DNA from 2 places in the Variovorax sp. LG9.2 genome. Region 2 is predicted to be linked to the other one. Evidence: riboswitches for the same ligand, from Rfam matches in the RefSeq annotation. Region 2 holds a riboswitch; the other holds the start of a gene.
The links. A riboswitch is a leader RNA that binds a small molecule or an ion and turns the genes downstream of it on or off. The one in region 2 is predicted to bind cobalamin.

Region 1 (4,411 bases), on a different contig from region 2:
GTCGACGGCGACGCCGCGTTCGTCGGTGACGATCACGGCACGCGCCGGCAGCGCTGCCACAAACATCAGCGCCATCGGCACGCAGATGGTCCAGAGCGCCGTGATGATCTTGTTCATGTCCGTCAAACCGGCCGCGCCGGTGCCTTCAACGTCAGCGGCAAGCCGGCCACCATCAGCGTGACGCGATCGCATGCTGCGGCCACTTCCTGGTTGAGCCGGCCCAACGCATCGACGAAAGCACGCGTTTCACCGCCCAATGGGATGACGCCGAGGCCGATCTCATTGCCGACCAGCACGATCGGGCCGCGCGCGCCGCGCAAGGCAGCGACGAGCATTGCAATACGCTGGGTCGCGTCGATAGGTAAGGCCATGTCCGTCGCCGGACCGTCCGACACATACGACATGTGGGGAGTGCGGGGCGTGTAGGGCATCAGCAGGTGGGTAAGCCACAGCGTAAGGCAGTCGACGACCACCATCGTATCGGCAGCGGAATGCGCAACGATGGCCTCGGCCAGTGCGGAAGACTCCTCGACAGTTGACATCGCTGGCAAGCGAAGAGCGCGGTCCTGCCGGTGTCGCAGGATGCGCGCGCGCATCTCGTCGTCGTGCGCCTGCGCCGTCGCCACCATCACTGCACGGTGATCGGATGACGCAGCAAGCCAGTCGACCGCCCGCTGCTCGGCGAGTCGTGACTTGCCGCTCCTCTGGCCGCCGAGAATGAACTCGCGCGGCCGGTCAGCCGCGCGCTCATCGGGGTACAAGGAATGCGGCATCGTCAGCGGAAAGCCATTGCGCAGACCGTCGTCATGGCGTTCAGTGTGGCTGCCACTTGACCCCGACATAGACAGCACGGCCCGGAGTTGCGTAGCCATCGACCAGCTGGTAGTTTGTGTCACCCAAGTTGTCGACGCGCGCCAAAAGCGTGACGTCGCGAACAATCTCGGTGCTCGCACTGAGATTGAACAGCGTGTAACCACCGAGCGTCTTCTTGTTGGCCGCATCCGCATAGCGAAAGCCCGAGGCCTGAATTTCGGCACCCAAGGTCCATCCGGCAACACGCCAGTCAGCACCCAGCGTGGCATGCCGACGCGAGCGCAAGGCCAGCAGCTTGTCTGTCTCGGCGTCCTTCGGGTCCTGGAAGTCGAGCGAACCGCGCAACGTCACGTCGCCGATGTGATGGCTGCCCGCAAGGGTAACGCCCCGCAGCACGGCGCGGGCGGTGTTCGCGTAGCAACCGAAGCCGGAGCTGCACGCGGTCGAGTCATTGTCGAAAGTGATGAGATTTCGCACGCGATTGCGGTAGGCCACGATGCTGCCTGCTGTCGCGGCATCGGCGTATCGCAATCCGATCTCGGCGTTGAGCGAGGTCTCGGGCTGCAGGGCCGCGTTGCCGTATTCGCTGAAGCGCTGGTACAGGGTGGGTGCGCGGAATGCCGTGCCAGCCGAAGCGGTCGCACGCCAGTTCTGCGCAAACGAATAGCCGTAGGCCGCGCTGCCGGTGGTCTTGCCACCGAACTCGCTGTCGTTGTCATGACGCACGTTCAGTTGCAGCGAATGGGCGCCCTGATTGAAACCGTAGCCGAGCGCCAGCGCGTCTTGCGAGCGCTTCCTGAAGATGGTGGTGCTGAAGCTGTCCAGTGCCGGGTTGAAGAGCTTGTCCTCACGACGCTCTAAAGCCGCGGTGAACAGGCTGGCGCCGAGGCGGTACTCGTTCCGGAACAGGTAATTGCGCAGCTGCGTTTGCGTGATGTAAGCCGACGGCGTCGTTTCGTATCGCGAGTTTGAGTCGGTCACCGAAAGCTTGGTGCTGTAGGCCTCTGTCCACTGCGCCGACCAACTCAGGCCGGCGGTTCGCAAATGGTAGAGATTGCGGTCGTTCACCGGCTGCTTCGGGTTGTAGCCATAGTTGTCGTAGCCCGAATTGGTTTCGCTCTCGAGCACCGTGGCGTCGATCCGGTGCTGCGCGTTGATCTGGTAGCCGAGTCGCACGTTAGCCGAGCTCGCATGGTAGTAGTCCTTGTCCGGATCATGGTTGGCGACCGATGGCGTGCGTACGTCAAACCCAGCGTTTTCCTGATACGCCGCGCCGATCGAATAGTCAAAAGCGCCAACCGAACCACTGACACCGGCCTGCGATGTACGCAAGCCCTTGCTGCCGAAACCGAAGCCGACGTACGGAGTGGCAACCCCTTCGCCGCGCCGCGTGAAGAGCTGGATCACGCCGCCAATGGCGTCCGAGCCGTAGACCGCGGCGGCCGGGCCTCGCAGCACTTCAATGCGGTCGATCTGCGCCAGCGGAATGCTTTCCCATGTAGCACCGCCGGTCGACTGCGAATCGACACGCACGCCATCGACATACACAGCCGTGAAACGCGTGTCGGCGCCGCGAAGGAACACGCTGGTTGTGTTGCCGACACCACCGTTGCGCGTGATTTCGACGCCGGGCAAACGTGCCAACACGTCGGCAACGCCGACGGCGCCGCTGCGCTCGATCGTTTCACGGTCGACGATCGACACATCAGCGACCAATTCAGACCGGGGCTGGGGCACGCGGGTCGCGGTGACCACCGTTTCGCTGAGCGATGACGGGCTTTGTGCGAGCGCAAGGAGTGGCACTTGCAGCAAGGCGGCAAGCAGGGGAACACTGGTTTTCATTTGAGAGGACCGGATAGCAGTGCCCGTCACCGGCTTCCCCGCCGGTGGTTGGGCGTAATGGCCGGCTGCGCGCGCCACCCAACGGTGACGCGCGCGGCTTGCCGCTTCGTTGGCCGGTATCCGGGCTGACAGAGTGCTCGACCCGCCTTCCCAGGCGCCTGTTTCAGGGCGCCCAGTGGCTGCTGGGGAAAGTGATGTCGGCGCATGAACGCCGGCATCGTCTGTTTGACCGTTGCGGGGGCAGCGCAGGTGGCTTCGGTCTTCGTTGTGGTGAAGACCGCGACTCCTGCTTCCCGTTGAACTGCGCCGCGTGAACCACGGCGCCAGCACCAACGGGCCGGATTCTAAATTGAAAGAACTTGCAATCGCGGGAACCTACAATCCAGACCCATGTCCGCCGCCAGTCCCATTGACCAGATCGCCGACCGAGTCGAGCGACTCCTGGTTCGCCACGAAGAGGTGCAACGCACCAATGCGCTGTTGCAGGAACAGGTCGATGCGCTGACGCGGGAGCGCGACGCGCTCAAATCGCGGCTCGCTGCCGCTCGAACGCGCATCGACGCGCTGCTCGAAAGGCTGCCGGCCGACCCACCCTCTCCTGAAGATTCCGCAGCATGAAGCAGATAGAAGTACAGATCATGGGCCAGAGCTATTTGCTCGGCTGCCCCGCAGACGGCGAGTCGCAATTGCGCAGCGCGGTCGACCACGTCGACGCTGCCATGTGCAAGATTCGCGATGCCGGCAAGGTGAAGGCGCGCGACCGCATCGCCGTGCTGGCCTCGCTGAATATCGCGTTCGATTTGATTCAGGCGCAGGCCGCATTCGCATCTGCTGCCGAGGTCGCGCCCGCGCCCGTCGCCGCAGCCGGGAGCCCGGTCGCACCGCTCGTGAGGATGGCCACGCCCTCAGATACAGCGAATCACGCCGAGCTGGACGACCCACGCCTGCCGCAGCTTTTGCAGCGCCTCGACAATGCCCTCGCGGGCGATGGACATTTGCTCTGATGGCCTACACAGCGAGCGTGGGGCTGGCGTAGACTCGTGCTTGTCTGCGGTGTTGTCGAACTTAATATTTCCTTGTTCCAATGCTCTCCGGAGCCGGGCTTGGTACATCGCTAGGTAGGCGTGATCATCTCGCGTTAGATGAACCCGAAGCCCTGCTGCCCTCGCCCACCTGAACCCTGGTTCAGGATGCGGGTTCGGCTCCATTCGCAGACACCTATTCGAAACAACGGCCCCGAGATCCTTAGGATCCCGGGGCCGTTTTTTTGGGTGCGGGTTTGCTCTTGATGTCAGCGCGAGAACAACGCTTTGTCCTGCTCTCGCAGCCGCGCCTTCTGAACCTTGCCCATGGCGTTTCGCGGCAGTTCGGCGACGACGCCTCGACCGATTTTTTGACCTGCACTGCGGTACGCGCACCGGGCTCCAGATCGAGCGCATCGAGCGCATCGAGCAGATTGGCGATCATGACGCTGGCGCGTTCGAGATCCCGCCACGACTAGAACAAGCCACGTCAAAAAACGGGAGCGCGTTTGGCGAGGAAGGCAGCAATGCCTTCGTGGTGCTCGGGAGAATCGGCATAGTCGTACGCGCCCCGCAGCAGGCCCTGAACCTCGCTCGATACCGACTCGTTCAAGGCAGCGAAAGTGCGCTTGTTGAATCGCGCGGCCTGTGGTGCCAGCGCCGCGATTCGCAGCGCATGGTCGCGCGCGGCGACTGGCACCTCGGCGTCGGGCAGTACATGCAGCAAAAAGCCC
Region 2 (4,411 bases):
CATCACCCGCTCCAGTCGCTTGCTGCTCGGCCTCAGCGTCGTGCTGATCGCGTTCAACCTGCGCCCGGTGTTTGCGAGCCTCTCGGTGGTGCTGCCCGAGATCATCGCTGCCACCGGTTTGTCGTCCACCGCAGCGAGCTTGCTGACGACCTTGCCCGTGGTCTGCCTCGGCGTCTTCGCGCCGTTGGCGCCATCGCTGGGCCGCCGCTTCGGCACCGAGCGGACGCTGCTCGGTTGCATGGCGCTGATCTTCATCGGCACCTTGCTGCGCGGCAGCGGCAGTGTCGGGCTGCTGTTCGTCGCATCGGCCATCGCGGCCGCTGGCATCGCGGTGTCGAACGTGCTGCTGTCGGGCCTGGTCAAGCGCGACTTCGCAAAGCAGGCCGCGCTGATGATGGGGCTCTACACCATGGCGGTCTGTGGCGGTGCCGCTGCCGCAGCCGGCTTTACCGTGCCGCTCGAACATGCCATGGGCGGTGGATGGACCTGGGCCCTGGCGCTGTGGGCCGTGCCGGCCGGCGTGGTCACCCTGCTGTGGGCGCCGCAAGCATGGTCGCTGGCTCCAGTCGCCAGCGAAGCTGCCTACACCGTGCGTGGCCTGTGGCGCGACAAGCTGGCGTGGCAGGTCACTTTCTTCATGGGACTGCAATCGGCTCTCGCGTACATCGTCATGAGTTGGCTCGCGCCAATCCTGAGGGAGCGTGGCCTTGGCGATGCGGCGGCAGGCTACGTTCTGTCGCTGTCGATCATCACGCAGGTGATCACCTGCCTCGTCGTGCCGGCCATCGCAGTCAAGTTCCGCAATCAGGTCGGAGTGGCCGTGGTGTTGGCCGTGCTCATCGTCGCGGCCATGCTGGGCTGCCTGCTGGCGCCGCTGTCGGGCATCTGGGTCTGGGCCGTGCTGCTCGGCATTGCGCAAGGCGGCTCATTCGCACTGGCGTTGACCTTCATCGTGCTGCGTTCGCCCGATGCACATGTGGCGGCGCACCTGTCGGGCATGGCGCAAGGCGTGGGCTATATGGTCGCGGCCCTCGGCCCGCTGCTGGTGGGTCTGCTGCGCGGGTGGACCGGCGGGTTCGCGGCGGCGGCGTGGCTGTTCGTGGGGCTCGGCGTGGCGCTGGTGGTGGCCGGGCTTGGCGCGGGTCGCATGCTGCACGTGGGGGCGGTGACGGTGCCCGCGCTGGGCGGCAGTCGCTAGAGCGCGGTGCGGGTGTCGATGCCGGCGATTTTTTAAGAATCGGCTGGGCGTTGCTTTGAAGCGTATGGCCGCATGAGCATTGCGCTGCCCCTTGAGATCCACGACCTGGCGCTGCAGGGGATGGGCGCATCTGTCACGGAGGCCTGGACAGGATCAGGCTGGGGCGCGCTCGGTGGGCCGTTTGGGTGAGGTCACCAAGGCAGGCTCCCCTATAATTTAACGGTTGGTGCTCGCTTTGGTTTTCAGGTCAAAGCAGTTCAACGGGAATCAGGATGGGATGCCGTGTATGTCTGAGTGGACGTGCTTCGGCGCCCGAACCTGAGCTGCCCCCGCAACGGTAAGCGGACGCAAGCCTAGTGCTTGCAGCTCGTATTAAGTGCCCACTAGGTGAACGCCGCGAAAGCGACGGCCCGGGAAGGGAATACGGGTCGTCTTCGCCAGCCCGGATACCGGCCAATGAGGTGGTGCGTCATGCGAATGATGCGCCTTGCGGTGCATGCCTGCGGGGAAGCGGGCGAGCATGTCCAGTGCGGTGTTTCCATCATCATTTATTTCCCTTTCAGGTCGCTTGAGGTGACGCTGCTCCGCCAGTTTGTGGGCGATGGCGACGCCATGCATCTACGCATGGTCCGAAATGCTGTCCCCGTGCAAACGAAGGTCACGGGATGAGCACAGCCACTGCCGTGTCCTGCCGCGCGCTGATGATCACTGCCCCGGCTTCGGGCCAAGGCAAGACCACGGTCACTGCCGCGCTGGCGCACTGGCACCGCAGCCGAGGCCGCCGCGTGCGGGTGTTTAAAACCGGCCCAGACTTTCTCGACCCCATGGTGCTGGAGTGCGCCAGCGGCGCGCCAGTGCAGCAGCTCGACCTATGGATGGGTGGCGAAGCGCACTGTGCTGAATTGCTCTACGACGCCGCCATTCAGGCCGATCTAATCCTGGTCGAAGGCGTGATGGGTTTGCATGACGGGACGCCGTCGAGTGCTGATCTCGCATTGCGTTTCGGCCTGCCGCTGTTGGCCGTGATCGATGCCTCGGCGATGGCGCAAACCTTCGGTGCCGTGGCGCACGGGCTTGCCACTTACAGAGCCGGCCTGCAACTGATCGGCGTGCTGGCCAACCGAGTCGGCAGCTCGAGCCATGCGCAGATGTTGCGGGAAAGCTTGCCTGCCGGCATGACCTGGTATGGCACGCTGCCGCGTGGCGGAAACTACGGGTTGCCCGCGCGTCACTTAGGGCTGGTGCAGGCTGCAGAAGTCGGTGACATGGCCGAGCGGATTGCAGCTGCCGCACTGGCGCTCGGCGAGAACGGGGAGTTGCCCATCCCGCCAGTTGTTCAGTTCGAGACACCGCTCGCCTCGGACAATCTGGTGCTCCCTGCACTGCTGAGCGGCACCACGATTGCCATCGCGCGAGACGCTGCCTTTTCATTTTTATACCCCGCTAATTTGGACACACTGCGTGCCCTGGGCGCACAGCTGTGCTTCTTCTCGCCCTTAGCCAACGAACCGGTGCCGACTGCAGCTCAAGCGCTGTACCTGCCCGGCGGTTATCCGGAATTGCACTTGCAGGCGTTGGCGAACAACACCGCCGCGCGCCAATCCATCCATGCGCACCACGCTGCTGGCCGGCCCCTGGTCGCAGAGTGCGGCGGCATGCTCGCACTGCTTGAGACGCTCAGCGACAAGGCAGGCCACAGCTCGCCGATGATGGGCCTGCTGCCCGGCCAGGGCGTCATGACCGATCGGCTCGTCAATCTCGGCATGCACAGCCTGGTGCTGCCTCAAGGCCAGGTGCGCGGTCATACCTTCCACCATGGACGCATTGCGACAACGTTGCCGGCCACGCTGCACACCGTGGCTCAGCGCCAACATGGTCGGCCCGAAGCCGTATTCCACCAAGGCCGCTTGTTCGCTTCGTTCATGCACCTGTACTTTCCGAGCAACCCACTGGCCATCGCCGCGTTGTTCAAGCCATGACCTTGTCTCCAATGTCCACCGAGCGAGCACCGCAGCCCTTGCACGACACTCAACCACCACAGGGTGCATCGCACGGCCGCGTCACCGTGCACACCGGCCCCGGCAAAGGCAAGAGCACAGCCGCGTTCGGGCTCGCGCTGCGCGCTGCCGGCCAAGGCGAAACAGTCAAGATCTACCAGTTCATGAAAGTGCCCACGGCGCGCTTTGGCGAGCACCGCTTATTCGAGCAACTGGGCATGCCTATCGAAGGTCTGGGCGACGGCTTTAGCTGGAAGAGCCGCGACTTGGAACATTCGGCCGAACTCGCGCGCGCGGGTTGGGCCCGTGCCGAGGCCACAGTGCGAGCCGGCGCGCACTCCCTGGTGGTGCTCGACGAAATCATGTATCCGCTGCGCTATGGCTGGATGTCGCTCGACCCGGTACTGGCCTGCCTGCGCGAGCGCCCATCGCATGTGCATGTGGTGCTCACTGGCCGCAATGCGCCGCAGGAACTGATCGACATCGCCGATTCAGTGACCGAGATGGCATTGATCAAACACCACTTCAAGGCAGGTGTGCCGGCACAACGCGGCATCGAGGACTAGTCACTTCGTCGCTCGCCTGACTTCTCTACGCTCACTCAGCCCATTCAGGAATCGACCATGCAATCCCGCAAGATCCCCGCCACCATCGTCACGGGTTTTCTCGGCAGTGGCAAGACCACTCTGCTGCGTCACCTGCTGCAAAACGCCCAAGGCCTGCGCATCGCAGTGATCGTCAACGAGTTCGGCGAGCTAGGCATCGACGGCGAATTGCTGAAAGGCTGCGGCATCGGCTGCGACGAGACCGGCGCGCCCAACGGCCAGTTGTTCGAATTGGCCAACGGATGCTTGTGCTGCACCGTGCAGGAAGAGTTTGCCCCGGTCATGGAGCAGCTTGCTGCCCGCCGCGACCAGATCGACTACCTGGTGATCGAGACCTCCGGCCTGGCGTTGCCCAAGCCGCTGGTACAGGCCTTCCAGTGGCCCGCGTTGCGCAACGCCTTCACCGTCGATGCCGTGGTCGCGGTGGTGGATGCGCCTGCCGTGGCGGCCGGCCGCTTCGCCGACGATCCGGTGGCGGTTGACGCCCAGCGCCGCGCCGACGACAACCTGGACCACGACTCGCCATTGCACGAGTTGTTCGAAGACCAGCTCGCTACCGCCGACCTGGTGATCGTGCACAAGACCGACGGTATGGACACTGCAGCGCTGGC

Region 1: it holds a riboswitch for cobalamin, as region 2 does, so the genes downstream of both, QN413_RS13045 (TonB-dependent receptor domain-containing protein) here and QN413_RS16080 (cobyrinate a,c-diamide synthase) in region 2, are expected to answer to the same signal.

What each region holds. Positions count from the first base shown of each region.
Region 1 is NZ_JASJXB010000010.1:142,673-147,083, reverse strand. It holds gene QN413_RS13055 (helical backbone metal receptor) at 1-75, opposite strand, end outside; gene QN413_RS13050 (bifunctional adenosylcobinamide kinase/adenosylcobinamide-phosphate guanylyltransferase) at 123-773, opposite strand; gene QN413_RS13045 (TonB-dependent receptor domain-containing protein) at 814-2,655, opposite strand; cobalamin riboswitch at 2,749-3,004, opposite strand; gene QN413_RS13040 (DUF904 domain-containing protein) at 3,046-3,273, shown strand; gene QN413_RS13035 (cell division protein ZapA) at 3,270-3,659, shown strand; gene QN413_RS13030 (hypothetical protein) at 3,901-4,122, opposite strand; gene QN413_RS13025 (enoyl-CoA hydratase/isomerase family protein) at 4,168-4,411, opposite strand, start outside.
Region 2 is NZ_JASJXB010000015.1:18,971-23,381, forward strand. It holds gene QN413_RS16075 (MFS transporter) at 1-1,198, shown strand, start outside; cobalamin riboswitch at 1,406-1,671, shown strand; gene QN413_RS16080 (cobyrinate a,c-diamide synthase) at 1,864-3,177, shown strand; gene cobO (cob(I)yrinic acid a,c-diamide adenosyltransferase) at 3,189-3,761, shown strand; gene cobW (cobalamin biosynthesis protein CobW) at 3,819-4,411, shown strand, end outside.